Regions from separate parts of the Paraburkholderia sp. HC6.4b genome, predicted to be linked through region 1. Evidence: predicted binding sites of a transcription regulator. Region 1 holds the regulator's gene; each other region holds the start of a gene.
The links. Region 1 encodes HrcA, which represses chaperone genes, less so after heat shock. Its sites were predicted from a motif close to TTAGCACTCNNNNNNNNNGAGTGCTAA; they were not measured.

Region 1 (10,673 bases):
GCACTTCCATGCCGATTTCCTCGATCGTTTCGAGGCAGTCGGCGGTGAAACCCGGGCAAAACACGTCAGCACGCCGCACGCCTGCCGCGCCGAGCTCCTTCAACGTCGGCGCCGTGTAGGGCTGCAGCCATTCGGCATTGCCGAAGCGCGACTGGAACGTGATGCGGCATTCGACCGACGTCAAATCGAGCGCCTGCATCAGCAGCGCGCCGGTCTGCTGGCATTGCTCGTGGTACGGGTCGCCGAGGTCGAGCGTGCGCTTGGGCACGCCGTGGAAACTGAGCACGAGCTTGTCGCCCGCCGCGAAATCGGGGCGGCCGTGCAGATGCCAGTAGTGGTGCACCTGTGCGGCGAGCGCCGCGATGTACGCCGGGTGATCGGCGTACTGGCGCACGGTGCGGACTTCCGGCTGGTTGCGCATGCGCTTGAGCGCGGAAAAGGCTTCGTCGAACGCGGTCGCGGTGGTCGACGCCGAATACTGCGGATACATCGGCATCAGCAACACGCGCTCGGCGCCCGCGAGCTTCAGCTGGTTCAGCATTGCCGGAATGCCGGGCGTGCCGTAGCGCATCGCGTAGTCGACCAGCACCGTGTAGTCGTTCAGTTGCAGCAGATGGCGCAGGCCCTCGACCTGCTTTTCGGTGTGGACGCGCAGCGGTGAGCCCTCGGGCATCCACACCGCCGCATACTTCTTCGCAGAGCTGCGGCCGCGCAACGGCAGAATCAGCAGACGCAGAATGAGCTGCCACAGCAGCGCCGGAATTTCGACCACGCGAGGATCGGACAGGAACTGCGCGAGGTAGCGGCGCACCGCGCGCGGCGTCGGCGCGTCGGGCGTGCCGAGATTGATCAGCAACACGGCGACGCGATGCGACGTGGCGTTCTGTGAAGGCCGCTCGAGGTCGAAGCGCATAGGTAGCAGAAATCACCGCATTTTGCGGCGAGTCGATTCAATGGAGATTCATTATAGCGGCGCGGGTTCTGCCCGGCGCCGCCAGAGACCCCTGGCCATTCGGACGATTGGCAGACACCGCGCGTTCGCGCATCATGGTCGCCACGGACTGCGATGACGACAGTTCCGCGGAGCCCGAGGACTACTGCTGGCTGAGCGTCATGGACAACAGCCGCGCGGTTATGTCCACGATCGGAATCACGCGGCTGTAGGCCATGCGGGTCGGTCCGATCACACCGAGCGTGCCGACGATCTTGCCGTTCACCTCGTACGGCGCGGTGACGACGCTCATTTCCTCGATCGGTACCAGATTCGATTCGCCGCCAATGAATATTTGCACGCCCGCCGCGTGACTCGACACGTCGAGCAACTGAAGGAGGCTGGTCTTCTGGTCGAACACATCGAACAGCTTGCGCAGGCGCGCCATGTCCGACGAAAGATCGGCGACTTCGAGCAGATTGCGCTCGCCCGAGATCAACACGGTCTCGCCGGTGTCGGATTCGTCGGTGCTGGCGGTGACGGCCGCGTGCATCAGCGAGGTCATGTCGCCACGCAGCTCGTCGATTTCCTCGCGCAGGCGGCGGCGCACCTCGTCGAACGAGAGGCCCGCGAAGTGCGCGTTGATGTAATTGGAGGCTTCCACCAGCTGCGAAGGCGAAAAGTCGCGCTGGGTGGCGAGAATGCGGTTTTGCACGTCGCCTTCGGGCGTCACGATGATCAGCAGAATGCGCTGGTCGGACAGGCGCATGAATTCGATCTGCTTGAACACGTGGCTGCGACGCGGCGTGAGCACGACGCCGGCGAACTGCGACAGATTTGACAGCACGCTCGCCGCCGCGGCGACAATCTTCTGCGGCTCGCCCACCTGCAGCGTGGTCTTGACGGTGCGCGTCACCGCCTCCTCGTCGGCGGCGGATTCGACGGTCAGCATCGTGTCGACGAACAGGCGGTAGCCGCGTGGCGTCGGAATGCGCCCTGCCGACGTATGCGGACTGATCACGAGCCCCAGATCCTCGAGGTCCGACATCACGTTGCGGATCGTGGCCGGACTCAGTTCGAGGCCCGAATAACGTGACAGCGTGCGCGAGCCGACCGGCTGACCTTCGGCGATGTAGCGCTCAATCAGCGTTTTGAGGAGGGTTTGTGCGCGAGGATCTAGCATGACGAAAAATTTTAGCTCAATGGCATCGCAGCCGAGAGCGCCCGCGGCGCCCGCTCCCGGCGAATGCACCGCCGTCGGCGGGCTCGCATGTCATCGGGTCTTCACCATTCTAACGATAATCGCGACGTACGCAGACGCCCTGCGTGCGCCGCCCCACAACCGGGTTGGTCTGCGGTTCTTTTCAGGCCCTACCTATGGTGTAATGCCGGCATGCAAGTGACCAGCCAGTTCAAGACCGTCGCGCTCGTCGGGCGCAGCAATACGCCAGGCATCGGCGAGCCGCTGACCGCGCTCGCCGCCTGCATCGCGAAGCTCGGCCTGGAAGTCGTGTTCGAAGCCGACACCGCCGCCGAAATCGGCGTGACCGACTATCCGGCGCTGCGTCTCGCCGAGATCGGCGCGCGCGCCGACGTCGCCGTGGTGCTCGGCGGCGACGGCACGATGCTCGGCATCGGCCGCCAGCTCGCGCCGTATCGCACGCCCTTGATCGGCATCAACCACGGGCGGCTCGGCTTCATCACGGACATTCCGATCTCCGACATGCGCGAGATCGTGCCGCAGATGCTGTCCGGCAATTTCGAGCGCGAGGAGCGCGTGCTGCTCGAAGCGCGCATCGTGCGCGACGGCACGCCGATCTACCACGCGCTCGCGTTCAACGACGTGGTGGTCAACCGCAGCGGCTTCTCGGGCATGGCGGAGTTGCGCGTGTCGGTCGACGGCCGCTTCATGTACAACCAGCGCTCGGACGGCCTGATCGTCGCGACGCCGACCGGCTCGACCGCGTACGCGCTGTCCTCGCAGGGGCCGATCCTGCATCCGCAACTACAGGGCATCGTGCTCGTGCCGATCGCGCCGCACGCGCTGTCGAACCGGCCGATCGTGCTGCCGGACGAATCGAAGGTCAGCATCCAGATCGTTTCCGGGCGCGAGGTGAACGTCAATTTCGACATGCAGTCGTTCACGTCGCTGGAGCTCGGTGACACGATCGAGGTGCGCCGTTCGCGCCACACGGTGCCGATGCTGCATCCGGTCGGCTACAGCTACTATGCGACGCTACGCAAGAAGCTGCACTGGCACGAGTACCCGTCGCACGAAGAAGACCCGAGGCCGTAAGCGGCACTTTGATTTCGCACGCCGCCGCGGCCGCCACCCGAATCCCAAGCTCACCCGACGACCTCCATGCTTCGCCACCTCTCGATACGCGACTTCGTCATCGTCGCCGCGCTCGATCTCGAATTCGACAGCGGCTTTACCGTTTTCTCGGGCGAAACCGGCGCCGGCAAATCGATCCTGATCGACGCGCTCGCGCTGGCACTAGGCGCGCGCGCCGAGGCGAGCGTCGTGCGCACCGGCGAGAGCCGCGCCGACATCACCGCGGAGTTCGAGACGCACGCACAGGTCGATCAATGGCTCGACACCCAGGCGCTCGGCGCGGCCGACGACGGCCAGCACGGCGGCACCGTGATGCTGCGGCGGGTGGTCGACGCGAACGGCCGCTCGCGCGCGTTCATCAACGGTACGGCGGCCACGCTCGCGCAGCTGCGCGAGGTCGGCGAGATGCTCGTCGATATTCACGGCCAGCACGCGCACCAGTTGCTGATGCGCCCGGACGCGCAGCGCGAGCTGTTCGACACGCACGCGGGCCTGTCCGACCTGGCCGCCGCCGTCACGCGCGCGTGGCGCACGTGGCGCGACAAGGCGCAGGTCGTCGAGCACGCGCAAACGCGCGATCGCGAGCTGCAACTCGAACGCGAGCGACTCGCGTGGCAACTCACCGAACTCGACAAGCTCGCGCCACAGCCGGGCGAATGGGAAGAAGTCAACACCGAGCATCGGCGGCTGTCGCATTCCGCGAATCTGATCGACGGCGTGCAGGGAGCGCTCGGCGCGCTGTCCGAATCGGACGACGCGATGATCACGCATCTCGGCTCGATCGTGTCGAAGGTGCGCGACCTCGCGGAGATCGATCCGGCGCTGAACGACGTGCTCGCCGCGCTCGAACCGGCCGAAATCCAGTTGCAGGAAGCCGCGTATTCGCTGAGCCACTACGCGCAGAAGCTCGAGCTCGATCCGGAGCGGCTCGCGCAGGTCGAAAAGCGCCTCGACGCGCTGCACGCGGCTGCGCGCAAGTTCCGCCTGCGGCCTGAGACGCTGCCGGAAGAACATGCCGAGCGGCGCAAGCAATTGGCCGCGCTCGACGCCGCCGCCGACCTCGACGGCCTGCGCGCCGCCGAAGCGCAAGCGAAGGAAGTGTTCGTCGCCGAGGCGAAAAAACTGTCGAAGGCACGCGCGAAAGCAGGCAAGGCGCTCGGCGAGGCGGTCACGACCGGCATGCAGGAACTGTCGATGAAAGGCGGCAGCTTCGAGGTCGCGCTGGTGCCGCTGCCCGAAGGCGGCGCGCACGGGCTCGAGCAGATCGAGTTCCGCGTCGCCGGTCATGCCGGCGTGCCGCTGCGGCCGCTCGCGAAGGTTGCGTCAGGCGGCGAACTCGCGCGTATCAGTCTCGCGCTCGCAGTGATCGCGAGCGCGGCCAGCCCGACACCGACCCTGATCTTCGACGAAGTGGATACGGGCATCGGCGGCGGCGTGGCCGAAGTGGTCGGACGGCTATTGCATCAGCTCGGCGAGGCGCGCCAGGTGCTGTGCGTGACCCATCTGCCGCAGGTCGCCGCGCGCGGCGATCACCATTTCCAGGTCGCAAAGATGAGCAACGGCACCGGCGGCACGCTCAGCAGCGTGAGCTCGCTCGACAAGGCGAGCCGCATCGAGGAAGTCGCGCGAATGCTCGGCGGCCTCGAAATCACGGCGACCACGCGCAAGCACGCGAAGGAAATGCTGGCCGCCTGAAATTGCGCCGCGCATAGCCGGCCGCACACGGCTGAGTCGGCTTGGCCGGGACGTCACACCGATCCCGGCCGCGCATGATGCGCGACGCGAAGTGCGTGAGCGCCCCTACCCAAACACCCTCTTCCACAACGCCAGCACCGCCTCGCGCTCGGCCGCCACCAGCGCCGGATCGACCCGCGCCTTCTCCATCCCATCGAGCCGCAGCGTGTGCTGCAGCTTGCGATAGCGCCGATAGGCGGCGCCGACCGTCTCCGCTTCCGCTTCGCTCATCAGCCCGAAACGCGACACCTCACGCAGCAGCGCGATATTGCCGGTATTGCGGATCAGCTCGGGATCGCGCGCCGCATGCAGCAGCACCCAGTACTGCACGGTGAACTCGATATCGACCATGCCGCCGCGGTCGTGCTTCAGGTCGAACAGCGCCGGCGTATGGTTCGGGTGTCCCGCCTCGACACGCGCGCGCATCTCGACGATCTCTTTCGCGAGCGGCGCCGCTTCGCGCGGCGTCGTCAGCACCTGTTCGCGGATCGCCTCGAACTTCGCGCCGATCTCCGGATCGCCCGCGCAGTAGCGCGCACGCGTCAGCGCCTGATGCTCCCACACCCACGCGGTATTCGCCGCGTCGCCCTCGCGCAGCTGGTAGCGACGGAACGCATCGAGGTCGGTGATGAGCAGGCCCGACTCGCCGTTGGGTCGCAGCCGCAGGTCGATGTCGAACAATGTGCCGGCGCCGGTCGCGGTGGTCAGCCATGTGATCAGACGCCGTGTGTAGGTTGCGTAGACGTCGGCGGCGGCATCGCCGGGATCGTCGTACAGGAAGATCACGTCGAGGTCCGACGCGTAGCCGAGCTCCTTGCCACCGAGCTTGCCGTAGGCGATCACCGCGAAGCGCGGCACGTCGCGATGACGTTTGGCCAACTGCTTCCACACGGCTTCGATCGTCACGTCGAGCACTGCGTCGGCGAGCTCGGACAGCCGGTCGCTGACGTGCTCGACGGACAGCTTGCCGGCAAGCTCGATCAGCAGAATGCGGAACACCTCGGCCTGATGCGCGTGACGCAGCAGATCCATCTGCTGCTCGACGCCATCGGCGGCGGCGAGCCGCAAACGCAACGTACGCTTGAATTCAGCCCAGTCGAACGGACTGTTGATCGCCTCGACGTCGAGCAGCTCGTCGAGCAGCTGCGGATGGCGGATCAGATAGCCGGCCGCCCAGCGCGAGCCGCCCAGCACCGACAGCACCTGGTGCAGCGCCTGCGGATACTCGGTCAGAAGCGCCAGATACGCGCCGCGCCGGCTCACCGCTTCGAGCAGATCGAACAGGCGCGCGACCGTATCGCCGCGCCGCCCGGCCGGCTCCAGCGTGCGCGCGGCTTCGAGCGCGCGCTGCGCGACGATGTCGAAACGCTGCCGGCTGCGCTCGTTCAGGCCCGTGTAGCGCGACGAGCGCCACACCGCCTGCAGCCGGGCGAGCAGCTCACCGGGCTCGGCCACCCCCAGTTCGACGAGGCGCGCGCGCAGTGCGTCGTCGGCGCTATCGTCGGCGAGCGCGCTGCTCCACACCCACGCGGCCGCGCCGTCCTCGGGCGCGCCGCAACCGTCGCGGCCGCCCACCTTGTCGGCGAAAATCTGGTCGAACTGCTGTTCGACGAACTCGCGATGCGCGTCGAGCTTCGTCATCAATTGCGGGTAGTCGTCGCAGCCCATCACGCGCGCGAGCGCCATGCGGTCTTCGGCATCGACGGGCATCGCGTGGGTCTGCGCGTCGTTGCGATATTGCAAACGATGCTCGAGCTCCCGCAGAAAGCGATACGCCTGCGACAGCTTCACGCACACCGACGGATCCATCAACCCATTCGTGGCCGCGTGGCGCAGCACGGCGAGCGTCGGCCGCACGCGAAAGCCGGCGTCCTGGCCGCCGCGGATCAGCTGGAACACCTGCGCGCTGAATTCGATTTCACGGATGCCGCCACGGCCTAGCTTGATGTCGTCGGCCTTGTCGGGGCGCATCGACGCGCGGCGCTGCGCCTCCTGGCGGATCTGCAGATGCAGCGCGCGAATCGCGCTGATCACGCCGAAATCCAGATAGCGTCGATAGACGAACGGCGTGACGATCGCCCCGAGCTGCTTCTGCAGCCGCTGCGCCGAGGCGCTCGCGCCCTCGGACACGAGCCGGCCCTTGATCCACGCGTAGCGCTCCCACTCGCGGCCCTGCACATAGAAATACTCTTCGAGCATGCCGAGGCTGCATACGAGCGGCCCCGAATCGCCGTTCGGCCGCAGACGCATATCGACGCGAAACACGTAGCCGTCGGCGGTGACTTCGGCGAGCGCGCCGATCAGCCGCTTGCCGAGCCGCGTGAAGAACTCCTGGGTCGCGAGCGGCGAGCGCTGGCCGCCGGCGGTCTCGCCGTCGTCCTCATAGACGAAGATCAGGTCGATATCCGACGACACGTTCAGCTCGCGCCCGCCGAGCTTGCCCATACCGACCACGCCAAGCGTGAGCCGTTCGCCCTGCTGGTCGCGCGGCTCGCCATACAGCGCTTCGAGCTCGGCGCTCAGCACCGTCAGCGCGCGCTGGATCGTCGTTTCCGCGAGATCGGTCATCGCGCCGGTGACTTCGGCGATATCGGCCTCGCCGGCCAGGTCGCGCTCCATCACCGCGCAGAATACTTCGGTGCGCAGCTGGCGCAGCGCGCGCTTCAGCGCATCTTCGTCGACCGGCGCACCGGCTGGGCCCGCCGCCTCGGCGCACAGTTCGTCGAGACGCGCGTCGATACGCTCGCGCGTCAGCGGTTCGTCGGCCAGCGCGCCGACATGCGCGACCAGTTGCGGGCGGGCCGCGGCGGCGCGCGCGGCATAGTGCGAATAGCTGGAACTCAGGAGGGTGGCGTCAGTCATCAAAAATCTGGCTCGCTCGTTGCTTGATCGAATTTGTCCGGCGGTATTCTGACGGTGTCCGGGTGTCGTTCCGGGGTCGTTGTCGTGTCGTTCCGTCGTGCCATCGGCATGCGGCGACAAGCGTGCCGGACTCCGTGCCGGACGGCCTCGCCAATCGCCGTCACGGGCCGTCGGACAGGGTTTGCAGGAGGTCCGCCGACGCTTTCCCATGTGATACATTTCGTCGTTAACACGCAAAACTACCATACGCCCAGCCGCCGCAGCATGTCCGAGCGAAACGAATCCGCCGACCCGCAAACCCCACCGCAGGTCCGGCATGTGAGCGGAAGCGACCACATCGTGCTGCGTCGGACGTTGCGCGTGCTCGCCGCGCTCGCGCTCGTCCTCTATTTCATCGCGGGCGGACTGTTTCTGGGTTTGCGCTACGTGGTGCTGCCGCGCGCCGACATGTTCCGGCCGCGCATCGAAGCCACGGTCTCCGACAAGCTGCGCACCCAATTCACGATCGGCCGGCTCGCGCCGCACTGGAGCGGCTTCCAGCCAGGGCTCGATGTCACGAATCTCGTCATCCGCGATCACGACGGCCAACCCGCGCTGACGATTCCGCACGCCACCGCGTCGGTGTCCTGGCGCTCGCTGTGGGAGTTTCATCTGGCGCTGTCGAGCCTGATCGTCGATCAGCCGGACGTGCTGGTGTCGCGCAGCGAGGACGGCGTGCTGTCGGTCGCGGGCGTGCCGGTGCCGACGCGCCACAGCGGCAACGACGCGCTGTCCACCTGGTTGTTGCGTCAGCAGGCGATCGTCGTGCGCGGCGGCGTGCTGCGCTGGCGCGACGCGACGCGCAACGAACCCGAACTGGCGCTGCGCGACATCCGCATCGCGATCCTCAATGACGGCCGCGACCACCGCATGGCGCTGCAGGCGCCACCCGACGGCCAGGTGTTGAAAGGCCCGCTCGACTTCCGCACGCACTTCCGCCACGCGCCGCTCTCGGCGCTCGGCAAGCCGATCAACTGGAGCGGGCAGGTGTACATGTCGACGGGTCCGGTCGATCTGCCGACGCTTGCGCGCTACATCCAGTTCCCGATCGAGACGTTCGCCGGCCGCATCGACAATGCAATCTGGATCGACTTCAGCGAAGGCCGCATGACCCAGGCGACCGGCCAGTTGAGCGGTTACGACGTCGCGATGCGCGTGCGCCCGACCCAGCCAAGGCTGCTCGTGCCGATCACCCACTTTCTGTGGCGCGTCGAGGCAAACGAAGGCGAGTACCGGCTGCAGCTGTCGGACCTGCGTGCCGAGCTCGGCCAGCCGCCGCTCGAAGACGGCACGCCGCTCGCGCGCATCCTGCGCTTCCGGACCCTCGACAGCCGCTACCGGATGGCGTCGCAGCAGCATGGGCAGCTTTTGAGCGTCAGCGGCGATCGCGTCGATCTCGGCATCCTCGCCGAATTCAGCCGCGCGCTGCCGCTGCCGCGGCACTTTCTCAATGAACTCGTGCGCATCAATCCGCGCGGGCGCGTCGCGAACTACGTGATCGAGCTCGAGCGCGGCAAGCCGGAATCCGGAGAAGTGGGCAGCGACCGTCGGCCGACGGGTGCTGAACCGATCGAGCGTTATCGCTTCAAGGGCGATTTGCAGGGCATCAGCTTTGCCGCCCAGGAGCCGGGGCCGGGCCTGACGCCGCGCGGCCACCCGCGCGCCGGCGTTCCCGGCATCGAAAACCTGTGGGGCAGCGTCGACGCCGATGAAAAAGGCGGCCACGCGAACTTCGATACGACCAACGTGGCGATCACGCTGCCGGGCGTGTTCGACGATCCGCGTCTCACGCTTGCGCGTCTGCACGGCCGCGCCGACTGGACGATGGGCACGAAGGCACCGGGCGACACGCGTCCCGCGTTCGCGCTCAAGCTCAACGATTTCAGCGTATCGAACCCTGACGTCGAGGCGAGCGCGACTGCGAGCTACAGCAATCCCGGCCACGGCCGCGGCTCGCTCGACCTGAAAGCCGACTTCCGGCGCGCGCAGGTGACGCACATCGCCCGCTATCTGCCGACCGCGGTCAGCGAAAAGCTGCGCATTTACCTCGGCCACGGCTTGCAGGCTGGCGTGTCGCGTGGCGGCACGATCGAAGTGCACGGCGACCTGACCAAGTTCCCCTACGCGCGCGACCCCGACGCCGGCATCTTCCACATCGTCGCGCCGTTCACCGGCGGCAAGTTCGATCCGACGCCGTTCCCGCCGCGCAACATGCGCAACGGCACGCCAAACGTTTGGCCGCCGCTCGACGGCATCGACGGCGTGTTCGAGCTCAGGCAGAACGTACTGCGCTTCGACATCGACCGCGGCCGTTACAAGCGCGTCGCGCTGACCGGCGTGAACGGCCGCATCGACGACCTCGGCACCAAAGGCTCGAACCTCACCATAGAGGGCAACGGCCGCGGCCCGCTCGCCGATATGCTCGACTACGTGAACGGCAGCTCGCTCGGCATCATGGCGCGGCACCAGACCGAAAAGATTCGCGCGGAAGGGCCCGCGTCGCTCGCGCTGAAGCTGACGATCCCGCGTACGCCGAAGCCGCATATCGGCGTGGAAGGTGCGCTCGGCTTCCAGAACAATCGCCTGAGCGTGAGCAATGCGCCGTCGCTGTCGCAGCTGAACGGCCGGGTGCGCTTCACCGAACGCACGGCCGAGGTCGAGCGGCTCTCCGGCCAGTTCCTCGGCGGTGACGTGCATGCGAACGGCGGCTTGCGGCAAGACGGCACGTACGCGCTCGCGCTCAACGGCCACATCGCCGTCGATGCCGCGCGC
Region 2 (10,673 bases), 120 kb from region 1:
ACCGTCTTGCGTGGCGGCGAGCTGGTCGCCATACGCCGCTCGAATCTGGTCGAGCAACGCGCGATACAGCGCTTCGGCGTCAATGGAACTCATGATCGTCGGAAAGTCCGTTTAGATATTGCTGGAGGATGATGCTCGCGGCTTCGGCATCGAGCATGTCGGCGCGGGCATTGCCGGCGCGGATTTCCGCCTCGGCCTCGACCGACGAGTAGCGCTCGTCGACCCACGTGACCGGCAGATTGAAGCGGCCGTTCAGCTGGTTGCCGAAGCGCTTCGCGAGTTGCGTGCGCTCGTGCGGTGTGCCGTCGGGGTGCATCGGCAGGCCGACCACCAGCGCATCGGGCTTCCATTCGGCGATCAGCTTGCCGAGCGCTTCGAAGCGGTACTCCCTGCTGCGGTTCTGCACGACGACGAGCGGCCGCGCGCGGCGCGTCAGCGAATTGCCGACTGCCACGCCGATGCGTTTCTCTCCGTAGTCGAACGCAAGCAGCGTCGCCTCACGTCCGGCCGGCAGATTCATGCGCGGCCCCTCATGCGTGCCCGGCCTCGCCCGAGAGCATCGACAACGACACGCCGAGCAGCGCGAGCGCCGCTTCGAGACGATCTTCGGCGGGCACGTCGAAAACGATCTTCGGATCGGCCTCGACCGTGAGCCAGCCGTTCTTGGAGATTTCGTCTTCGAGCTGACCCGCGCCCCAGCCGGCGTGGCCGAGCGTCAGCAGGAAACGCTCCGGACCGTTGCCGCTCGCGACGGCCTCGAGCACGTCTTTCGACGTGGTCATTTCGAGCCCGCCCGGCACCGACATCGACGACGTGTATGCGCTGCCGCCTTTCGGATCGTGCAGCACGAAGCCGCGCTCGGTTTGCACCGGGCCGCCGAAATACACGGGGACATGGAGAAGCGGTTCGATCTCGAGCTTCAGATCGATGCGATTGAAGAGCGCCTGCAGGTCGATATCGGTCGGCCGGTTGATCACGAGGCCGAGCGCGCCGCGCTCACTGTGATCGCAAAGGTAGACCACCGTTCCTGAAAACGTCGGATCGGCCATGTTCGGCATGGCGATCAGGAACTGGTTGGTCAGATTGATGCGATCGGTACTCTTGGACATAGTTCGGATTTTAGCAAAGACGATGCGTCATGGCGGGCTGCTTTGAGCATTGCAACGCGTTGGGTTGCACGCTACGCGACGCGCCATCGACGCCGGATCAAGTTGCACTCTATCACGCGCGCGACTTGCGCCATGCCGCGATCAGGCGCCGAAACACCGCGTAGAACGGCACGTTCGGCGCCCGTCGCGAAGTTGCGGCATTGTGACTTGTCACAATGGGTTTCAGCGGGTTCGGCGCGCGTCGGTCGAAGCGTTGCGGACGCAATTCGCGCGCCACGTCGCGCGTTTGGTTCGACCCGGCTTGCGCTTCACGCGCCGCCCTGCTCGATCGCACGCGTGAGCGCGGCGAGCGCCGCCTGCGTGAAGCTGCCGCCCGCCGGCCCAACGCCCGCGGCGACCTTGTGCAGCGACGCACGCAAGGCCTCGGCGGCCTGCTCGAGCGTGTCGGCCGGCGGCGCGCCGACGATCACGTGCGCGCGTACCGCCGGCGTCGCGACGCTCGCATGCGCACGACGCCGCCATGCGAGACCGAGCGCGTCGGCGAGCAGCGCCACGTGACCGAGACCGAGCGCGCAGGCGGCCGAGCCGAGCCGGTAGGCGGCCGAGCCCGCCTGCAGCGCTTCGCTCGGGTCGGCTTTTTCCGGCTGATCGGCCGCGCGCGCATGGGCGGCCAGCGCCTCGATGGACGCGTCGGCGGTCTGCAGGAAGTCTTCGTACGCGTTCGCGTTGACGCTCAGCACGCCGAGATCGCGCGTGTGCGGCAGCGACTGCGCCTCGAGCGCGCCCGCCTCCCACAGCGCTTCCGACGACTGCGTGCCGGCGACGTGCCAGTCGACGGTCAAGCCATAATCGTGCAGCACCTCGACCTGGTCGGCGTCTTGCGCGGCCGCGCCGAACAGCGCGTAGTCGCGCCACAGCAGCGCGAGCGTCGCGCGCACCAGCGAACGCGGCGCGCGCTCGATGCCGCGCGCGTGATCGGCGAGCGCCAGATTGCAGCGCGCGTAGAAGCGCCGCGCCTCGATATCGCGGATTGCGTGGCCGCGCGCGCGCAGCGCCTTCGCGCAGGCGCGCGCGAGCCGCCAGAAGTCATACGGATCGGGGCCGGCGAGTTCGGTGAACACGGCGTCGAGCTCGTCGAGCGCGGCGTTCGTGACCGCAAGCGCTACCGCGCTGCCTGTGTCGGCCTGCGAGCGCAGCACCGGCAGCAACGCGCGCTCGTAGCGCGCCCGCTGATGGGCAAGCTGATCGGCCGATTGCGCGTGCAGCGAAGCCGGCGGCACTGGCCGCGCGCACAGCGCGAGGTCTTCGAACGCAACGGCGGAGCCCGGCGTGGGTTCGATGAGTTGCGCACACAGCTCGCGGTAGTGGTTGAACAGCGTCGGCGAGCAACTGAGCTCGCGCAGATTGTGACGCTCGAGCGCCGCGCGGAAGTCGCGCAGCGCCGCGCCGAACACTGGCCGCGCGCTTTCCGCTTCGGCTGGCTCGCCGCACGCGAGCGGCGAGAGCCGCACGAGGGCGTCGGTGAAACGCTGCGCGCTGAGCCAGCCCGCCGTGCGCAATGCATGCGACGCGCGCAGCAGCGCGGCACCGCTCTCGTCGCGCTGCTCGAACGCGAGCGACGCCTCGGCGAGCGCGAGTTCCGCAGGGCGGACCGCGCCGCCGCGCGGGTTCGGCAGTGCATCGATGGAAACGGGTGCTGCGGATCGAAGAGTCATGGGCAGGCGACACGAAGCTGACGGGGCCGTCGCTTCGCGCCGCATGCTGAGTGAGCGGCCACCGCGCGAACCGGCGACAGGACAATGACAGACTACCGTTGCGACACGACGCGACCGGCGATGTTCCGCGCCGGCGCGCTCAGACAGGCGCCGGGCGTGCCGGACGCATCAAGCGATTGCAGCAATTGCGCGGCGGATGACGCCGCTGACTTTTCGGGATCGAAGCTCAGGGTTCAGGTTCGGGACCGAATCTAGGGACCCGGTTTGGGGGCCGAAGCTTCCGGCGTGTCGCACGAGCCCATCAAACCGCGACGCCGGAACAATGATCAAGCGACGCGAACGACCGACCGACCGGCTGACGCCGGCGGCTTGCCGAACTTCAGATCTGGACCATTTCGAAGTCTTCCTTGCGCGCTCCGCACTCCGGACACGTCCAGTTGATGGGCACGTCTTCCCAGCGTGTGCCCGGCGCAATGCCTTCGTCGGGCAAGCCGGCCTCTTCGTCGTAAATCCAGCCGCAAATCAGGCACATCCAGCTTTGATATTCCATTCTTTTGTCGCGTCGTTGAGTCCGTGGAAGCGGGAGCCATGATGGTACCGTGTTGCCGCCCCCATGCCTAGCAATCGAAAACTCGCAATCGTAGCGTGGACCGGGCTTCGGCGGTGCGCCCGCGCGCCGTGCGCACGACGCTCGCGGCGTCATGCCGCATGGCGGTGGGGACACCCGGCAGCGCGATAGGGGGCGCCTCGGCAAGCTCGCGGCGCTAGCGTGGCAACCTCAAAGCAATCCCCGCCGGCTGCGCGTCAGCGGGCCGCGAGCCAGCCTCTGGCAATCCCCGCCGCGCGAAAAAACGCCCTCTCCACGGTTTAGGCCGCATAATTGAGCCAATTGCGCATTGCGCGCCGAAATCCTGCTTTCCTTATCCATTTTCATGCCCAGCGACACGCCTCCGATCGTCCTCACCTTCGGTCTCTCCGACCCCACCGGCGGCTCCGGCCTGCAGGCGGACCTGTTGACACTTGCCAGCATGGGCTGCCACGGCGTTTCCGTGCTCACGGGCTATACCGTGCGCGACTCGGCGAACTGCGACGAAGTCACCGGGCTCGACCCGGACATCGTCGCGACGCAGGCGCGCATGCTGCTCGAGGACATGCCGATCGCCGCATTCAAGGTCGGCGCGTGCACGCGCGCCGAAGTGGTCAGCGCGATCGCGGAAGTTGTCGCCGACTACGACGACATCCCGCTGATCCTCGCCCCGGACTTCACGCTCGACGACGAGCACGTGCTCGCCGCCGACGAACTGCGCGAAGCGATCGCCGATCTGCTCGCGCCGCAAACCACGCTGCTAGTCGCCGACTCGGCGACGCTGCTCGCGCTCGCGCAGCCCGACGGCGACGCTGAGGCGCCGAGCCTCGACGCGGCGATCTCGCATCTGCTGTCGCAGGGCTGCGAGTACATTCTGTCGACCGAAACCGGCACGCATCGGCTCGTCAACACACTCTTCAGCGAGGACGGCCAGTTGCGTCAGGACATGTGGGACCGCGCGCCGCATCGGTTGACGGGCCTGACCGATACGCTCGGCGCGGCGATCGCCGCGCTTCTCGCCAACGGCCAGGAGCCCGCGGAAGCGGTGCGCGAAAGCCAGGAGTATCTGTATCAGGCAGTGCGCAATGCGTTCCGGCCCGGCATGGGGGCGTACATGCCCGATCGCTTCTTCTGGGCGCGCAGCAGCGATGAAGACGAAACGCCGCCCGCGCAAGGCAAGGGCGCGGCGCCGGGGGAAGCGCGGCACTGAGCTCGCCATTCGTCGGCATCGACTAAAAACCCGCTGTCAGCCGGTTTTTTCATTAATGCGACTTTTGCGATTGGTGCGACTTTCCATTCGATTTATCCAAATTTAACAATGTAATTAGCGCGTAGCTATCGATACTGCCGCGCCCAGTTCGTCTCGCGGGCATCCTGGTCAATTTATTTTGCATAGCCGCATGAATCTTGCTGTCGGCGATGCAACCGGACGTTTTACCGCGTAATCAAACGTTACAATGCCGATGACATCTTTTGTCTAGACTTTACGCATTACGATCAGTCATATGTCCCCACATGTCCTTTCCCACCTTCTTCATCCATCCACCGAAATGCGGCGGTTCGACCGTTATTTCGTTTTTTGATTTGAATAAAGGTAATGACCAATTCATTAGCTTTGTCTGGGATCAGGATGGCTGGGGAAACTGTCGCGCGAAGCTGCTCGAGACGCAGGTAGGCGGCGGTCATCTACCGTATGGCATTCATCGGATGATCAAATATCCGGTCAACTACTGCACGATCCTGCGCGATCCGCTCGCGCGCCAGATCTCGCACTACTGGTATGCGGCGAACGGCAAGAACGGCCAGATCACGCGCGGCGTCAGCGTGTCGGCGACCGAGGCTCTGGCGCTGCAAGGCGTACTGTCGCTCGACGAGTGGGTCAGCGAATCGCTCGGCGGCAGGAACCTGTTCGTGCAGATGCTGAGCGGCGAGCCGGCGGTCAACGAAGCGAGCCTCGCCGTCGCGCAAATCCATTTGCGCGAACAGATCGGTACCGTCGGCGTCTGCGAGGACATGAGCGAATTCTTATTGCGGCTGTGCGGTTCGACAGGGATGAAATTACCTTTCTGTTTCGTAGCGAATCGCACCAATGGTGCGCCGAAAGGCAAAGCTCACATCAGCGAAGCAGCCAGACAAAAGTTCATCGACGACAATAGCCTCGATTACGAACTGTTCCGCGACGCGAATCGAATCGTCGAAGCCTATGCGAATGAAACGGGCAGCGTCTTTTCGAATGCGCTCGAATTGGTCCGCGTGATTCAGTCCGAAATCGATCAGCTCGACAATCCGCACGTCTATAGTTCGACCGTTTTCGGCTTCGACGGCTCATTCCTGTCGCGCGTGCATGAGGTGATCCGCCGCTTCGATCTCGCGCCGATCGACACCTATCTGGAGTTCGCGCGAAGCCGGCAGCGTCCGCCGGTCGACCTGTTCGACGGTTTTGTCGACACGGTGCGCGACGGCGTAGTGTGCGGCTGGGCCGTCAACCTGAGCGAGCCGCAGCGGCAGGTACCGCTCGAGGTGCGGGTCGGCACGCAGATCGTCGCGACCGGCTGCAGCGGCGAGCCGCGGCCCGATGTGGCGAGCGCCGGCTATCCGAGCGCATACAGCGGATTTTCGATTCCACTGCCGAATGATATTCCGGAAGGCTTTCGCGTTACCATTGCCAATTCCACCGAAAGCCTGCACAACGCCGGCACGTGGCGGCAAGGCTGGCACTGCGAATGAGCCAGAAGAGCCAAGAGAACCTATCCATGAAAGAGCCGCCCCAGTTCGTGCAACGCTTCCACGGCAAGATCGCGGTGCAGGACCGCATACGCATGTTCGATCAGATGCCCGCCACGATCTGGCTGACCGGCCTGTCCGGCGCCGGCAAATCGACGCTCGCGTTCGCGCTCGAGGAGCAGCTGATCGCGCTCGGTCACGCCTGCTATGTGCTCGACGGCGACAACATCCGCCACGGTCTGGCGAGCGACCTTGGATTCGAGCCCGACGACCGGCGCGAAAACATCCGCCGGGTCGCGCACGTCGCCCAATTGATGAACGACGCGGGTCTGATCGTGATTTCCGCGCTGATTTCGCCGCTACGCGAAGATCGGGCAATGGCGCGCGCGATCATCGGAGCCGACAAGTTCGTCGAAACCTATGTGTCCGCCTCGCTCGCCACCTGCGCGAGCCGCGATCCCAAAGGTCTTTACGCGAAAGCGAGGTCTGGCGAGATCAGCTCGTTCACCGGCGTATCAGCGCCCTATGAAGCGCCGATCGATCCCGACCTGCACGTCGACACGGGAACGCTGAGCCCCGCGCAAAGCGTCGCGCAGATCTTCCACTACCTGCGCGAAAAGTGCCTCGGAAGGTCCTCTCATCGCACGGCTCACGCCGCGGGCGCCTAATCCGGACAAAAGGGCGTCCGGAAGCGCTCGCCAGCAAGCACATCAACGCCGGCCCCAAACGAAAAAAACCCGCATAAGCGGGTTTTTTTCGTTTGGGGAAACGCCTCGCGGCGCACTCCCCACATGGACTGCCAGCCGGGCCTCGGCCGTGATCCAGACGCGCGGCAGTTCAACCACGCGGCCGGACCACGAGGCCCGAGCGGAATTACATGTCCATGCCCATGCCGCCCATGCCGCCGGGCATGCCGCCAGGCATCGGAGCATCTTCCTTCGGCAGTTCGCAGACAGCTGCGTCGGTCGTCAGCAGCAGGCCAGCAACCGAAGCTGCGTTTTGCAGCGCCGTGCGCGTCACCTTCGTCGGGTCCACGACACCTGCGTCGACCAGGTCGACGTACTCGCCGGTCGCTGCGTTGTAGCCGTAGTTGCCCTTGCCAGCAGCAACCGCTGCCACGACGACGCTCGCTTCTTCGCCACCGTTGGCGACGATCTGACGCAGCGGCTCTTCCATGGCGCGCAGAACGATCTTGATACCTGCGTCCTGATCGGCGTTAGCGCCCTTCAGGCCAGCGATTGCCGTACGTGCACGGATCAGCGCGACGCCGCCACCCGCCACGATGCCTTCTTCCACAGCCGCGCGCGTTGCGTGCAGTGCGTCTTCGACACGAGCCTTCTTTTCCTTCATTTCGACTTCGGTCGCAGCACCGACCTTGATCACCGCAACACCGCCTGCCAGCTTGGCAACGCGCTCTTGCAGCTTTTCACGGTCGTAGTCCGAGGTCGCTTCTTCGATCTGCGTGCGCACTTGCTTGACGCGAGCTTCGATGTTCGCTGCTTCGCCAGCGCCGTCGATGATCGTGGTGTTTTCCTTGCCCACTTCGATGCGCTTCGCCTGGCCCAGTTCAGCCAGCGTTGCCTTCTCGAGCGTGAGGCCGGTTTCTTCAGCGATGACCTGACCGCCGGTCAGGATCGCGATGTCTTCCAGCATCGCCTTACGACGATCGCCGAAGCCCGGAGCCTTGACGGCAACGGTCTTCAGGATGCCGCGGATGTTGTTGACGACCAGCGTTGCGAGCGCTTCGCCTTCGACGTCTTCAGCGATGATCAGCAGCGGACGGCCAGCCTTCGCGACTTGCTCGAGCACCGGCAGCAGGTCACGGATGTTCGACACCTTCTTGTCGTGCAGCAGCACGAACGGGTTCTCGAGCACGGCGACTTGCTTGTCCGGGTTGTTGATGAAATACGGCGACAGGTAGCCGCGGTCGAATTGCATACCTTCGACGACGTCCAGCTCGTCTTGCAGCGACTTGCCGTCTTCGACGGTGATCACGCCTTCCTTGCCGACCTTGTCCATTGCTTCAGCGATGCGCTCGCCGATCGACGAATCGCTGTTCGCCGAGATCGCGCCAACCTGGGCGATTTCCTTGTTGGTCGTGCACGGCTTGCTGATCTTGCGCAGTTCTTCGATTGCGGCTGTAACGGCCTTGTCGATACCGCGCTTCAGGTCCATCGGGTTCATGCCCGATGCGACGTACTTCATGCCTTCGCGGACGATCGATTGCGCGAGAACCGTAGCGGTCGTCGTGCCGTCGCCTGCGTTGTCGCTGGTCTTGGAAGCGACTTCCTTGACCATTTGCGCGCCCATGTTCTGGAGCTTGTCTTTCAGTTCGATCTCTTTCGCGACCGACACACCGTCCTTGGTGACCGTCGGGCCGCCGAAGCTGCGCTCGAGAACCACGTTGCGGCCCTTCGGACCCAGCGTGACCTTCACGGCGTTGGCGAGAATATTCACGCCTTCGACCATCTTGGCACGGGCGGAATCACCGAATACGACGTCTTTAGCTGCCATCTTCTAACTCCTTGAATACTTTGGATATAACCGGTGAAGTAGCGACCTTGCGCTTACTTCTGCACCACGGCCATGATGTCTTCTTCGCGCATCACGAGCAGTTCGTTGCCGTCGACCTTGACGGTCTGGCCTGCGTACTTGCCGAACAGGACGCGGTCGCCGACCTTCACGTCGAGCGCAATGGCTGCGCCCTTGTCGTCGCGCTTGCCCGGGCCGACTGCGAGGATTTCACCTTGATCCGGCTTTTCCGCTGCGGCTTCGGGGATCACGATGCCCGACGCGGTCTTGGTTTCCTGATCCAGACGTTTGACGATCACGCGATCATGCAAAGGACGAAGGTTCATACATACTCCTCTCTGATTGAGACTGAAGAACGCTGAGAAAAACCCGGCTGGCCGAGCCAACCGGAGATGTTGTTAGCACTCTCGTGCAGCGAGTGCTAATTATATGGACGGGCAGTGACAAATTCAAGAAGCGGGGAACGCGGTCGAAGTTCACTGATCCTCAAATGTGATTCGCTCGGGCTTGAACCCCGCCCCGTGCGGAACGTCTGCCGTTCGGTATTTTCTCTAAGAAAACAATAATTTACCGACGTGTTGCGTTGAGATTCGGCCCTTCGTGAAGGAAGAGGCGAGCCATGACGAGGCAGCGACTTCGGAGCGGAGCGCCCGCTCGAAACGTCAAACCCAGGGAAATCCCCCATAAGCGCGGGCCGTTACGATAGTCAGCCTTCAGGCAAGTCGAGGGGGCTCATGAATGTGCTTCACGGCTGAGGCACCAGTCGGTCCAGGTAGATCTGGACCGTTGCAGCGGCCGTTGATAGTGGGATTGTGAAATTGATAGCAGCTGCAAGGACGATACGTGCGGAACCGTAACGCTATAACTGGGTGCGAAAGATTTGAGATCTTTCCACTCTGAAGATCAGCGACAAATATGTCCAACTGACCAGTCGGTAATTGCGCTCCTCCAGATAGCGAAATATGGCTGAATCTATTACTTCCCTGATCGAAGTCAGCGTAGACTCCACAATAATGATCTTTGGTTTATACCTGCTGATATCAATCGATCGCAAGACTTCGTAATCGTGACCTTCCACGTCGATGGAAAGCAGATCGATTTCCTGGCCGGCGTACGGGGTGTGCTCGAGAACGTCGTTCAATGTGGTAGTTTCAACGGTCCGGACGGAGATAGGCTTCTGGACTTCGGCCGCAGCCACTATGGGATCTATGGTCGAAGTCAACCCATAATTTGAAAAATTATAGACTTCCTTGAGCTGTTTCTCGTTCGAGACGGCCGCACATACATTGACATCACCAGACCGCGCAAGAGAAAACGTTTCAATTTTCACTGGATCCATGTCTATGTTGATGCCGCGCCAACCACGCTTGTAAAGCGCATGTGTGTTCGAGAACTTGACAGGGTGGTATGCACCGACGTCGACATAAACACCCTTATTGCACCGGGGACTGATTATCTCGCGCAACACCGCGTCCTCTCCAAACTGCGAGTAGTACAAACGCGGCCCGCGTGTTATCCACGTCTTGCGGACGAGCCAAAGCAGTGTCCGAACGTCTTCGGGTTCAACATAATCGCTCCTCACTTCGAAACGATAACGGCAAAAGGTCAAACAGCGTTTGATCTGGAAGCTTGCCCAGCAGAAGGTCGGTCCGGCATTACGTTAGCTAATATTCACCTATAGCAGGCCTCATTACCGCCGCAAATGTGCCGCAGTACGGACCAAACGATATTCGCGAATTAGTTACATGCTCGAAAGGTCGTTGAGCGTTACATCTGCAGACTACTCGACGGTTAGCCGAACATTAAGCGAAAGTCATAATAATGTGTATTTTTGGCCGAAACCGTCGAGTATGCAAAAAGCTTCCGGTTCCAGTCGGTTCGCGTGTCGTCGACTACAGCCGCGCGAGATTCAGTCCGGCGAAGCCTTCTGCATCAGGCCACGATCCGCCAGTTTCGGTCGCCCGACAGCGCGCTCGTTTCACTTCACTTCTGCGCAGGCCGGTGCAA
Region 3 (10,673 bases), on a different contig from region 1:
CCCGTCACGGGCGACCTGCACCGCTTCTTCGCTGGCGATCCGACCGCGGGCACCTTCATGACCGGCTTCTTCCCGGTGATGATGTTCGGCCTGCCGGCCGCATGTCTCGCGATGTATCACGAGGCGCCGAAAGAGCGTCGCGCGATGGTGTTCGGCCTGCTGTTCTCGATGGCGCTCACGTCGTTCCTGACCGGTGTGACCGAGCCGATCGAGTTCAGCTTCATGTTCCTCGCGCCGGTGCTGTATGCGATCCACGCGCTTCTGACGGGTCTGTCGCTCGCGATCTGCTCGGCACTCGGGATTCACCTCGGCTTCACGTTCTCGGCGGGCTTCATCGACTACGTGCTGAACTTCGGTCTGTCGACGAAGGGCTGGTGGGCGATTCCGCTCGGCATCGTGTACTCGGTCGTGTACTACGGTCTGTTCCGCTTCTTCATCCGTAAGTTCAACATGGCGACGCCGGGCCGTGAGCCCGCCGCTGCCGACGAGCAGGTCGAGTCGTTCGCGGCGGGCGGTTTCGTCGCGCCGGCGGCTGGTGCGGCCGTGCCGCGTGCACAGCGCTATATCGCGGCGCTCGGTGGCGCGGCGAATCTGTCGGTCGTGGATGCGTGCACGACGCGTCTGCGTCTGTCTGTGGTCGATACGGGGAAGGTCTCGGAAAGCGAACTGAAGTCGATCGGTGCGCGCGGTGTGCTCAAGCGCGGCACGAACAACGTGCAGGTGATCATCGGACCGGAGGCGGACATCATCGCCGATGAGATGCGTACGGCGATCGCGCAGGGTCAGGGCGACGCGGTGAAGGCGGCGGGTGCTGCTGTATCGGCGCCGGCTGCTGCCGCGGCGGCTACCGCTGCCGCGCCGGTCGCGCGAAACGCTGGGCACGCCGATGACGCGCAAGGCGGTCCGCTCGATCCCGATCCGCTGCGCTGGCTCGCCGTGCTCGGCGGCGCGGGCAACGTGGTGTCGCTCGATGCGGTCGCGTCGACGCGTCTGCGGGTAGTCGTGCGCGATCCGTCGGCGGTCGATCGTCAGCGCCTCGCGACGCTCGATACCGCGTGGGTGTCGACCGACACGTTCCATATCGTCGTCGGCGAGGCCGCGCAGCGCTATGCGCAGAAGCTGGCCGAGCGCCTGTCGTCGCAAGGCGGCGGCGCGGGCGCGGCGCCGGTGCCGGCGTGATCGGTTGATGGCTGTCGAGCGCTGTTGAGTTGCACGGCGATCGCAGCACGCCAATAAAAAAGCGGCACCTGGTCCCAAGGTGCCGCTTTCGCGTTTACGACCAGAGCGTGGCGCCTAGGGTCTGTTTACATATGGAACGCACGTGCGAATGCCCGCTATCGGCCGCAGGGCAAGGAGTAAGGAGCGCTGCGTGGCCGCGCCACGTGAGCGACGCACGACGCCGCCATGCGGCCGATAGCGGGCATTCCCCTGGAATGAAATTCAGGCAATGGGGTTGCCGCGAGAAGGGCCGCTCGCTGCGTCATGCTCCTTGCGAATACGTCGAGTATTCGCGGCGTCGCAGTCCTTGCGAGCGGCCCTTCTCGCGGCAACGCACGTGCGTTCCATATGTAAACAGACCCTAGCGAGTCCCTCGCTTTGCCGAGCGCGCCACCTCGCGCGATTCGAGCCACATCACATTGACGACACCGAACGCCAGAGCGACGCCAACGCCGAGAATCCAGCTGAAATACCACATCGCCAACTCCTGTTTGCTGTTGAAGCGTCGTGCCGGTCAATACATCGAATGGTGGTTTTCCTTGATCGCCGCGGCGGTCACCTTGCCGCGCATCACGCGATACACCCAGCCCGTATAGAGCAGGATGATCGGCAGGAACACGATGACGGCGAACAGCATGATCTCGAGCGTCAGGCGGCTCGACGTGGAATCCCACATGGTCAGGCTGCTGCGGCCGTCGAGTGACGATGGCATGATGAACGGGAACATCGAGAAGCCCGCGGTCAAGATCAAGCCGACGATCATCAACGACGTCGACAGAAACGCCGTCGCCTCGAAGCGCGAACGCGCGAGCAGCACCGCGAGCACCCCGCCGAGGAGACCCGCGAGCGGCGCAATCGCCATCCACGGGTAGAGCGCGTAGTTGTTCAGCCACAAACCCGGCGCGCCGATCACGGTCTTCATCAACGGATTGGAGACGGCGTCGAGCGGCGGCGCGTCGACGATCTGATAGCCGCCGATCATCGTCGCGACGAACGCACCCGCGACGAGAAACAGCACCACCGTGCACAGCGCCGCGAGCCGCAGCGCCTTCGACGCGCGCTCGTGAACCACCCCATCGGTCTTCCACTTGACGAACGCGGCGCCGTGCGCGGCCAGCATCGACACGCTGACGAGTCCCGTCAGCAGCGCGAACGGATTGAGCAGGCCGAAGAAGCTGCCGTGATAGGTGACGCGCAGATCGGTATCGAACGAGAACGGCACGCCTTGCAGCAGATTGCCGAACGCGACACCGAACACCAGCGCCGGCACGAAGCCGCCGATAAAGAGGCCCCAGTCCCACGCGTTGCGCCAGCGCGGATCCTCGCGCTTGCCGCGATAGTCGAAGCCGACCGGGCGGAAGAACAGCGCGAACAGCACGAGCAGCATCGCGAAGTAGAAGCCTGAGAAGGATGCCGCGTAGGCGAGCGGCCACGCGGCGAACATCGCCGCGGCCGCGGTCACGAACCAGACCTGGTTGCCTTCCCACGTCGCGCCGACCGTGTTCACGACGATGCGTCGCTCGGAGTCAGTGTTGGCGATGAACGGCAGCAGGATCGCTGCGCCCATGTCGAAGCCGTCGGTGAGCGCGAAGACGATCAGCAGTACACCTATCAACACCCACCAGATCAGTCTGAGAGCTGCGTAGTCCATATGGGTTCCTCCTCCGGGGCGGTGCAGCGGTGCGTCATGCGGCCGTGTTCGACAGTGGCTGCGTCACCGGCTGTCCGATCTCGTGGTGATAGCGGCCCGTATGCAGCGACGAAGGGCCGAGCCGCGCGTACTTGAACATCAGCATGATCTCGATGACGAACAGCCCCGTGTAGAACAGCACGAAGCCGCCGATGCTCAGATACAGATCGCGCGGCGTCAGCGTCGACGCGGCCAGGTTGGTCGGCAGAATGCCCGCGATGCTCCACGGCTGGCGGCCCATTTCCGCGACGATCCAGCCGAGCTCGGCGGCGAGCCACGGCAGCGGAATCGCGATGACCGCCCAGCGCAGAAACCAGCGACGCTTTTCGAGCAGCAACGTGCGCTGCGCGCAGAACCAGAAGGCGAGCACGAAGGTGGCGAGGAACAGCAGGCCAAGGCCGACCATCGTGCGGAACGAGAAGAACAGTGGCAACACCGGCGGAACCGTGCTTCGTGCCGCCGCGGCGATCTGGTCTGGCGTCGCGTCGATGACGTTCGGCGTGAACCGCTTGAGCAGCAGGGCGTAGCCGAGATCGTCCTTGTACTTGTCGAACTCCGCATGCGCCTCGTCGCTGGAGTCGCCGCCCTTTAACCGCTGCAACGCCGAATAGGCGAGCATGCCGTCCTTGATGCGACCTTCGTTTTGGGCGATCAGGTCGCGCAGGCCGACCACGGGTTCGTCGAGCGAGCGGGTCGCGATAATGCCGAGCGCGTACGGCACACGGATCGCATAGTCGGTGCGTTGCTCTTTCTGATTGGGGATGCCAAATATCGTGAACGGTGCCGGCGCGGGCGCGGTCTCCCATTCGGATTCGATCGCGGCGAGCTTGATCTGCTGGACTTCACCGGTGCGATAGCCGGATTCGTCGCCCAGCACGATCACGCACAGCGCCGACGCGAGGCCGAAGCCGGCGGCGATCGCGAACGAGCGCAGCGCGAACTCGGTGTCGCGGCGCTTCAACAGATACCACGACGACACGCCGAGTACGAACATCGCCGCGGTCACGTATCCAGCTGATACCGTGTGCACGAACTTGACCTGTGCAACCGGGTTGAAGATCACCGAGCCGATGCTGTCGAGCTCCATGCGCATCGTCTGATAGTTGAACTTCGCGCCGACCGGATTGTTCATCCAGCCGTTGGCAATCAGAATCCACAGCGCCGACAGGTTCGAACCGAGCGCGACACAGAACGTGACGATCAGATGCTGGATTTTTGACAATCTGTTCCAGCCGAAAAAGAACAGACCGACGAACGTCGATTCGAGGAAGAACGCCATCAGCCCTTCGAAGGCGAGCGGCACGCCGAAAATGTCGCCGACGTAATGCGAGTAATAAGCCCAGTTGGTGCCGAACTGAAACTCGAGCGTGAGGCCGGTCGCGACGCCCATTGCAAAGTTGATGCCGAATAGCTTGCCCCAGAACTGCGTCATGTCCTTGTAGATCTGCTTGCCGGTCATCACGTAGACCGATTCCATGATGACGAGCAACCAGGCGAGACCGAGCGTGAGCGGCACGAACAGAAAGTGATAAAGCGCCGTGATGGCGAACTGGAACCGCGACAGTTCTACGACTTCGCTAACGGGCATGTTGATCACCTCGAGACGGATGCGGGGCGGGCACCGACAGCAGCGCCTGCGCGACCTGCTCAGGCGGCAGCATCATGTGCTGCGCCTGTGGATGATTGAAGAATGTGTACTTGAGCGCCATCAGTAGGACGAACTTGATGGCGAGGATGATGGCGATATCGCGCGCCAGCGTTGGACCGCGCACCCACCTGGTGAACCGGCCGCGCAAGCGCGACCGGACAGTGCTGCTGCGATTCAGGGCTATGGTCATGATCGGTCGAAGACGACTTCACGCCGGTGAGTCCGGCTGGATCCAGACCGCCCTGGCCGTCAGGCAGTCTGGCGAATGCATGCCGATTGTAGGAGGTGAACCTCGCGCGCTCAGGTTTAGCCATGCGGCAACACGTCGCGAAACTTGCCGCGTCTGTGCAGTATTGCTACCGGACTTGCGATACGTCAAGAAACGCTTACCGGCCTCGACAGGCCGGCTTGCGGATAGGCCGTCGCGAATGCGCGGCCGCGGGGACGCAAGAAAGGGCGAAAAGAATGAAAAAGCCCCGCCGTCTTGCGAGGGCGGGACTTGAGCGCGATGGTCGCTAAATGGCGCGATCGATTAACGCGTGTCGTTTTTACCTATGTCATGGGCGGGACACAATTGACGCGCGCATGGCTTCGACGCTTTACGCGTATTCGGTCAGCGCGCCGCGCATCTTCTTCATCGCGCTGGCTTCGATCTGGCGGATACGTTCGGCCGACACACCGAACTCGTCGGCCAGCTCGTGCAACGTGGAGCCGCCCGAGCCATCGTCGGCCACCTTCAGCCAGCGCGCTTCGATGATGCGGCGGCTGCGCGGATCGAGCGCGTCGAGCGCGCTTGCGATGCCGTCGCTTTGCAGCCGGTCGCGCTGACGCGAAGCCAGCACGGCAGTCGGCTCACTATGCGAGTCGGCCAGATAGGCGATTGGCGCGTACGACTCCTCGCCGTCTTCGACCTGACCTTCGAGCGCGATATCGCCGCCCGACAGACGCGTCTCCATCTCCGCGACCTCTTCGCGCTTCACGTTCAGCTCCGTCGCGAGACCTTCGATCTCGTCCGGCGTGAACGCGCCAAGCCCCTGCTTGTGGCTGCGCAGGTTGAAGAACAGCTTACGCTGCGCCTTGGTGGTGGCGACCTTCACCATGCGCCAGTTGCGCAGGATGTACTCGTGGATCTCGGCCTTGATCCAGTGCATCGCGTACGACACGAGGCGCACGTTTTGCTCGGGATCGAAGCGCTTGACCGCTTTCATCAGGCCGATGTTGCCTTCCTGGATCAGATCGGCGTGCGGCAACCCGTAACCGAGGTAGTTACGCGCGATGGACACGACGAGTCGCAGGTGCGACAGCACCAGGCGGCGCGCAGCCTCCAGATTGTCGTGTTCGCGCAATTCGGTGGCGAACTGGCGTTCCTCCGCCGGCGTCAGCATCGGAATCCGGTTGACCGCCTGGATGTAGGCGTCGATGTTGCCGAGGTGACCAGACAGCAGCGAGGAATGCGAGAGCGCCAGTGCACCTGCCGGAGCGGCCTTAGCCGACGACGGGCTCAAAGTACTCGGAAGGGTCATTGCATGGCTCACGTGTGAAGCTCCTTTGGAATCAGACAATAGCGTACTCAGTAAACGACTCCAGCGATGGATGTTAGCACTCGGATCTACCGAGTGCTAATACTTAGAGGTCGCAGGGGCATCCGAGTTCCCGAAAATCCTATTGAGTTTTGACTTCTGATAGCCATCATACGCTCTATTTGCCTTGCGCGTTGGACCTGTACAAAGTACTGCCAGGAGCGCTTGCAGGCTCATGTTTGACTGATATCGTCCCGTTTTAAGAGAATAATTGCTGTTCGTGGGGCATTATCTGGGAAATACTTGCTCTTGAATTCGTGCTTGGAATAAAGGGGGCGCTCGCTTAATACCCGGCAGTATGGGGGGCGGATGAACAGGCAGAATCTTGTGGTGCGTGGGCTTACTCTAAAAAGCACGTTTGCCGTTCTGCTGGGTGCGGCGGGCGCATCCCAAGCTGAGCAGTTCGGCGTGCAGGTGGCCGCCGGCGTCGGCGACCATCACGTCAGGACGCTCGATCTCGGCGTGGTCTGGGATCCAAACCTGACCTGGTGGGAGATCGGCGACTGGCATTTCGCGCTGCTCGGCGAGGCGCATGTCGCGTGGTGGCACACCAGTGAAGGAAACGTTCATGACAACATCGGCGAGATCGGCGTGACGCCGGTAATCCGCTTCATCAGGTCGTCGGGTTCGGTGCGGCCATTCATCGAGGTGGGTGCCGGCGTCCGGCTGCTGACCAGCCCGCGCATTTCTTCCGACTTCACGTTGGGCACCTCGTTCCAGTTCGCCGAGATGGCGGGCGTCGGGTTGCAGTTCGGCGCTCGTGAGCAGTATGTCGCCGGCTACCGCTTCCAGCATGTCTCCAATGGCGGTATCAAAGAGCCGAATCCTGGTATAAATTTCAGCCAGCTATATTTGCAATATCACTTCTGACCGTGGCCGCCTGCGGCTCGCGGTGTTCGAGGGGCTCTGCAATGGCGGCAAAGATGATCGAAGCGATTCGCGGGCTCGAGCGAGAGCGTTTTCGCGCGATGGTCGATGGCGATGGGCAGTCGCTTGACACGCTGCTCGCGGACAACGTGAGCTACGTCCATACGAATGGCAAGCGCGAGACGAAGCGGCAGTTCATCGACGGGATCACCGCGGGGCGCCGTCGTTATCGGCAAATCGAGGTGCAGTCGCAGGATGTCTTGCCGGCCGGGCGCGAGACCTACGTCGTCACGGGCCGCGCGCTGATCGAGATGGAGGCCAACAACGGCGCGCTCCTGTTTCCGATTGCCTATACCGCGATTCACACGCACGAAGACGGGCAGTGGCGACTGATCGCGTGGCAGGCGACCCGTTGCGCGCTCGAGTGAGATTCTCATCGGGCGGGCGCGCCTCGTGAGCGCGTCTCCAGCGGCAGCGGAATGCGGGTGTGCACTCCGCTGCAGCAGGCTCGAGGCCCAACGCGAATTCACGCGGTCGCGCATTCGCCAGCTTTGTCGCGGCTGTTTGCGCCGTGCTCGTCTACATCGGCATCCGCGTCGCGCGCCTCGCGCGTGCCGCGCATCGCTACCTCTCCCGCATACGGATGCCGCGCCGCAACCGGAAGCCGCGTGCAGCGTTCCGCCACGCGCCTGATCGTCGCGAGATCCGAGAAATCCAGACCGCTGTCGATACCCATCGCGTCGAGATTCATCGCGACTGTGACGAGATCGACGTTGCCGGTGCGCTCGCCATTGCCGAACAGACAGCCTTCGATGCGATCCGCGCCCGCCAGCAGCGCGAGCTGCGCCGCGGCCACGGCGGTGCCGCGATCGTTGTGCGGATGCACCGACAGCACGATGCTGTCGCGGTAACCGAGGTTGCGATGCATCCATTCGATCTGGTCGGCGAACACGTTCGGCGTGGCCGCTTCGACGCTTGCCGGCAGGTTGACGATCATCTTGTGATCGCGCGTAGGCCGCCACGTTTGCGCGAGCGCGTCGCACACCTCGCGCGCGAACGGCAGCTCGGTCGTGTTGAAGGTCTCGGGCGAGTACTGGAAGGTCCAGCGCGTGCCCGGCCGCGCCTGCGCGTGTTCCTTGATGAGGCCCGTGCCTTCGACGGCAAGCGCCTTGATCTCATCCTTCGACTGCTGGAACACGATGCGCCGGAACGACGGGCAGATCGCGTTGTACAGATGCACGATCGCGCGCGGCGCGCCTTCGAGCGCGTCGAACGTGCGTGCGATCAGCTCCGCGCGCGACGGCACGAAGACTTCGATCGTGACGTCGTCGGGAATGCGTTGCTCGTCGATCAGCTTGCGAGCGAAGTCGAAATCGGTCTGCGACGCCGACGGAAAGCCCACTTCGATTTCCTTGAAACCGATCGCGACCAGCATCTCGAAGTACTCGAGCTTCTGGGCAGCGTTCATCGGTTCGATCAGCGCCTGATTGCCGTCGCGCAGGTCCGTGCTCATCCAGACGGGTGCGGCGTCGACCGTGCGACTCGGCCATTTGCGGCCGGTCAGCCGGACGGCGGGAAAAGGGCGGTACTTTTCAGCGGGGTTGCGCAACATGGTGAGGTGCCTCATTCGTGGTGTCGTCGGCGGAGGGTGGCGACGTCGAGCGGTTGGCCGACTGTTCACGCATGCACGCTGCGGATGCTGCCCATGCAACGTACATGTGATCCTCTCGCATCGTCCGCGCGGTAAACGGACGAATGCAAACGACGACAGGTTGTGGAGAACTACGACGGGGGTGAAGCGAAACTGCGGGAACTACGGGGAGGACCGCCGACGGCAACCGGAGCTGCCAGCGCGCGGCGCTACGCGAGACTTACGCCAGGCGTAGCGATAGGGGCCGCGCCAGGCGGCCGGAGATAATTCGGAGGGTGTTCGGAAGGGAACGCATGAGGCCAAATGTATGACGGCGTGCGTTGGCCTGTCAACCCGCGGCCGTCAGGCCGCCGTCTTCGCGATATCGACGATCAGCTCGACCTGCCGCTCGAGCGCGCCAGGCACCGGCGCTTCGCCGCGCAGCACGGCGTCGATCCAGGCGGCCGTGGTCGCCGCGTCGCGCGCTTCGGGCAGCTCGACTTCGGGCGCATCGGGCGACGAGCGCTCGTGCGGCAGCCGCGTCTCGCAGATGCCGTCATGCAGCCAGTCGACCTGCACCTGGCGGCGCGTATCGGCGACCGCCTCGCCTTCGGTGCCGCGCGCGAGCAGCGCACCGCCGACGGCCGCATCGGGATGCGTGACGAACAACTGAGTGAGACTGTCGCGATACGGCGGATGCGTGTAGTTCACGAGCCGCAATCCCGCGGGCGCGAACGGCTGCAGCAGCTTCACGAGCGTATGCGTCGAATTGCGCACGCCCATGCGCCGGCGCAGCGCGAGCAGGCGCGCGAGCTTGGGCGCCAGTACGTCGATCGAGGCGAACGCGACGCGGCGCTCCGCAAGTCCAGCTTCGATCTGCGCGTGCGACTGCGCATGGGCGATGCGCAGATGTGTGAAGATTTCCGCGCTCGTCACCCGACCCGGATCCTCGGTGACGCCGTGTACCAGCACCGGCACGCCTTCGCGGGCGAGCAGCAGCGCGAGCAGCGGCACGAGGTTCGGCTGCTTGCGCGCGCCGTTGTACGACGGAATCGACACCGGCCGAAACGCGCCGTGCGGCAGCCGCACCGGCTCGAACGACGTATGCGCGGCGGCCAGCATCGCGGCGAGTTCGTCGGCGGTTTCGCCTTTCACGCGATACGCGAGCAGCACCGCGCCGAGTTCGAGATCGTCGACGCGGCCGTCGAGCATCGCGGTGTAGAGCGAGCGCGTGTCGTCGGCGGTCAGCGCGCGGGCGCCATTCGGGCCGCGGCCGATTTCCTTGATGAATCGGGCCCAGGGGAAGGAAGAAGTGGTATCGGTGGAGTCGGTCATCGTGCGCAAGAGGCGGGTGGCGTGCCGCGCCTGGCGGTTCGCTACGCCATTCGGGGAACAGTTCGGTGTGAGTATCGCATCTATGGCGAGCGGGCGAACAGCAACGAAGCGGGCACGCAGTGGCGCGCGACGGGCCGCCTGACACGCCTCCGCGCCGTGCCGCGGGTTACACTCGATGTTTCTCGCCGCCTCGGCGGCGCACATCGGAAAACGGAGAACGGGATGAGTTACGTATTTGCACCGGCACCGCAGGTCGCGGTGCCGGTCGTGGGGTCGGGCGAGCAGTTCGCGGTGCGCCGCATCTACTGCGTGGGGCGCAACTACGAGGCGCACGCGCGTGAAATGGGCCACGACCCGGACCGCGAGCCGCCGTTCTTCTTCACGAAGCCGGCCGATGCGATCGTGTACGTCGCGCCGGGCACGACCGGCGAATTCCCGTATCCGTCGCAGACCAGGAACGTCCATTTCGAAATGGAAATGGTCGCGGCGATCGGCGAGGGCGGCAAAGACATCCCCGTCGACCGCGCGCTCGATCACGTCTACGGCTACGCGCTCGGTCTCGACATGACGCGCCGCGACCTGCAAGGCGAAGCGAAGAAAATGGGTCGTCCGTGGGATACCGCCAAGGGCTTCGATCACTCGGCGCCGCTCGGCCCGATCCATCCGGCTTCGACGGTTGGTCACATCGGCAAAGGAGAGATCTGG

Region 2: a site for HrcA is predicted at 9,065-9,091, ahead of groES (co-chaperone GroES). Genes of this name have one in related genera too.
Region 3: a site for HrcA is predicted at 6,153-6,179, ahead of rpoH (RNA polymerase sigma factor RpoH). Genes of this name have one in related genera too.

Annotation. Positions count from the first base shown of each region.
Region 1 is NZ_JACHDC010000015.1:127,432-138,104, forward strand. Features, by position in the region: gene hemH (ferrochelatase) at 1-913, opposite strand, end outside; gene hrcA (heat-inducible transcriptional repressor HrcA) at 1,095-2,114, opposite strand; gene HDG34_RS22720 (NAD kinase) at 2,325-3,227, shown strand; gene recN (DNA repair protein RecN) at 3,294-4,961, shown strand; gene glnE (bifunctional [glutamate--ammonia ligase]-adenylyl-L-tyrosine phosphorylase/[glutamate--ammonia-ligase] adenylyltransferase) at 5,067-7,862, opposite strand; gene HDG34_RS22735 (YhdP family protein) at 8,127-10,673, shown strand, end outside.
Region 2 is NZ_JACHDC010000015.1:7,518-18,190, forward strand. Features, by position in the region: gene pyrR (bifunctional pyr operon transcriptional regulator/uracil phosphoribosyltransferase PyrR) at 1-93, opposite strand, end outside; gene ruvX (Holliday junction resolvase RuvX) at 80-520, opposite strand; gene HDG34_RS22140 (YqgE/AlgH family protein) at 531-1,109, opposite strand; gene HDG34_RS22145 (hypothetical protein) at 1,418-2,824, opposite strand; gene HDG34_RS22150 (rubredoxin) at 3,204-3,374, opposite strand; gene HDG34_RS22155 (hydroxymethylpyrimidine/phosphomethylpyrimidine kinase) at 3,757-4,620, shown strand; gene HDG34_RS39385 (hypothetical protein) at 4,908-5,096, opposite strand; gene HDG34_RS22160 (chondroitin 4-O-sulfotransferase) at 5,118-6,137, shown strand; gene cysC (adenylyl-sulfate kinase) at 6,164-6,802, shown strand; gene groL (chaperonin GroEL) at 7,008-8,648, opposite strand; gene groES (co-chaperone GroES) at 8,702-8,992, opposite strand; gene HDG34_RS22180 (FkbM family methyltransferase) at 9,526-10,164, opposite strand; gene HDG34_RS22185 (hypothetical protein) at 10,650-10,673, opposite strand, start outside.
Region 3 is NZ_JACHDC010000016.1:64,113-74,785, reverse strand. Features, by position in the region: gene nagE (N-acetylglucosamine-specific PTS transporter subunit IIBC) at 1-1,179, shown strand, start outside; gene cydX (cytochrome bd-I oxidase subunit CydX) at 1,580-1,696, opposite strand; gene cydB (cytochrome d ubiquinol oxidase subunit II) at 1,733-2,869, opposite strand; gene HDG34_RS23525 (cytochrome ubiquinol oxidase subunit I) at 2,904-4,496, opposite strand; gene cydP (cytochrome oxidase putative small subunit CydP) at 4,486-4,746, opposite strand; gene rpoH (RNA polymerase sigma factor RpoH) at 5,156-6,091, opposite strand; gene HDG34_RS23510 (acyloxyacyl hydrolase) at 6,446-7,006, shown strand; gene HDG34_RS23505 (nuclear transport factor 2 family protein) at 7,048-7,431, shown strand; partial or broken gene HDG34_RS23500 (2-isopropylmalate synthase) at 7,629-8,615, opposite strand; gene ybiB (DNA-binding protein YbiB) at 8,997-9,968, opposite strand; gene HDG34_RS23490 (fumarylacetoacetate hydrolase family protein) at 10,191-10,673, shown strand, end outside.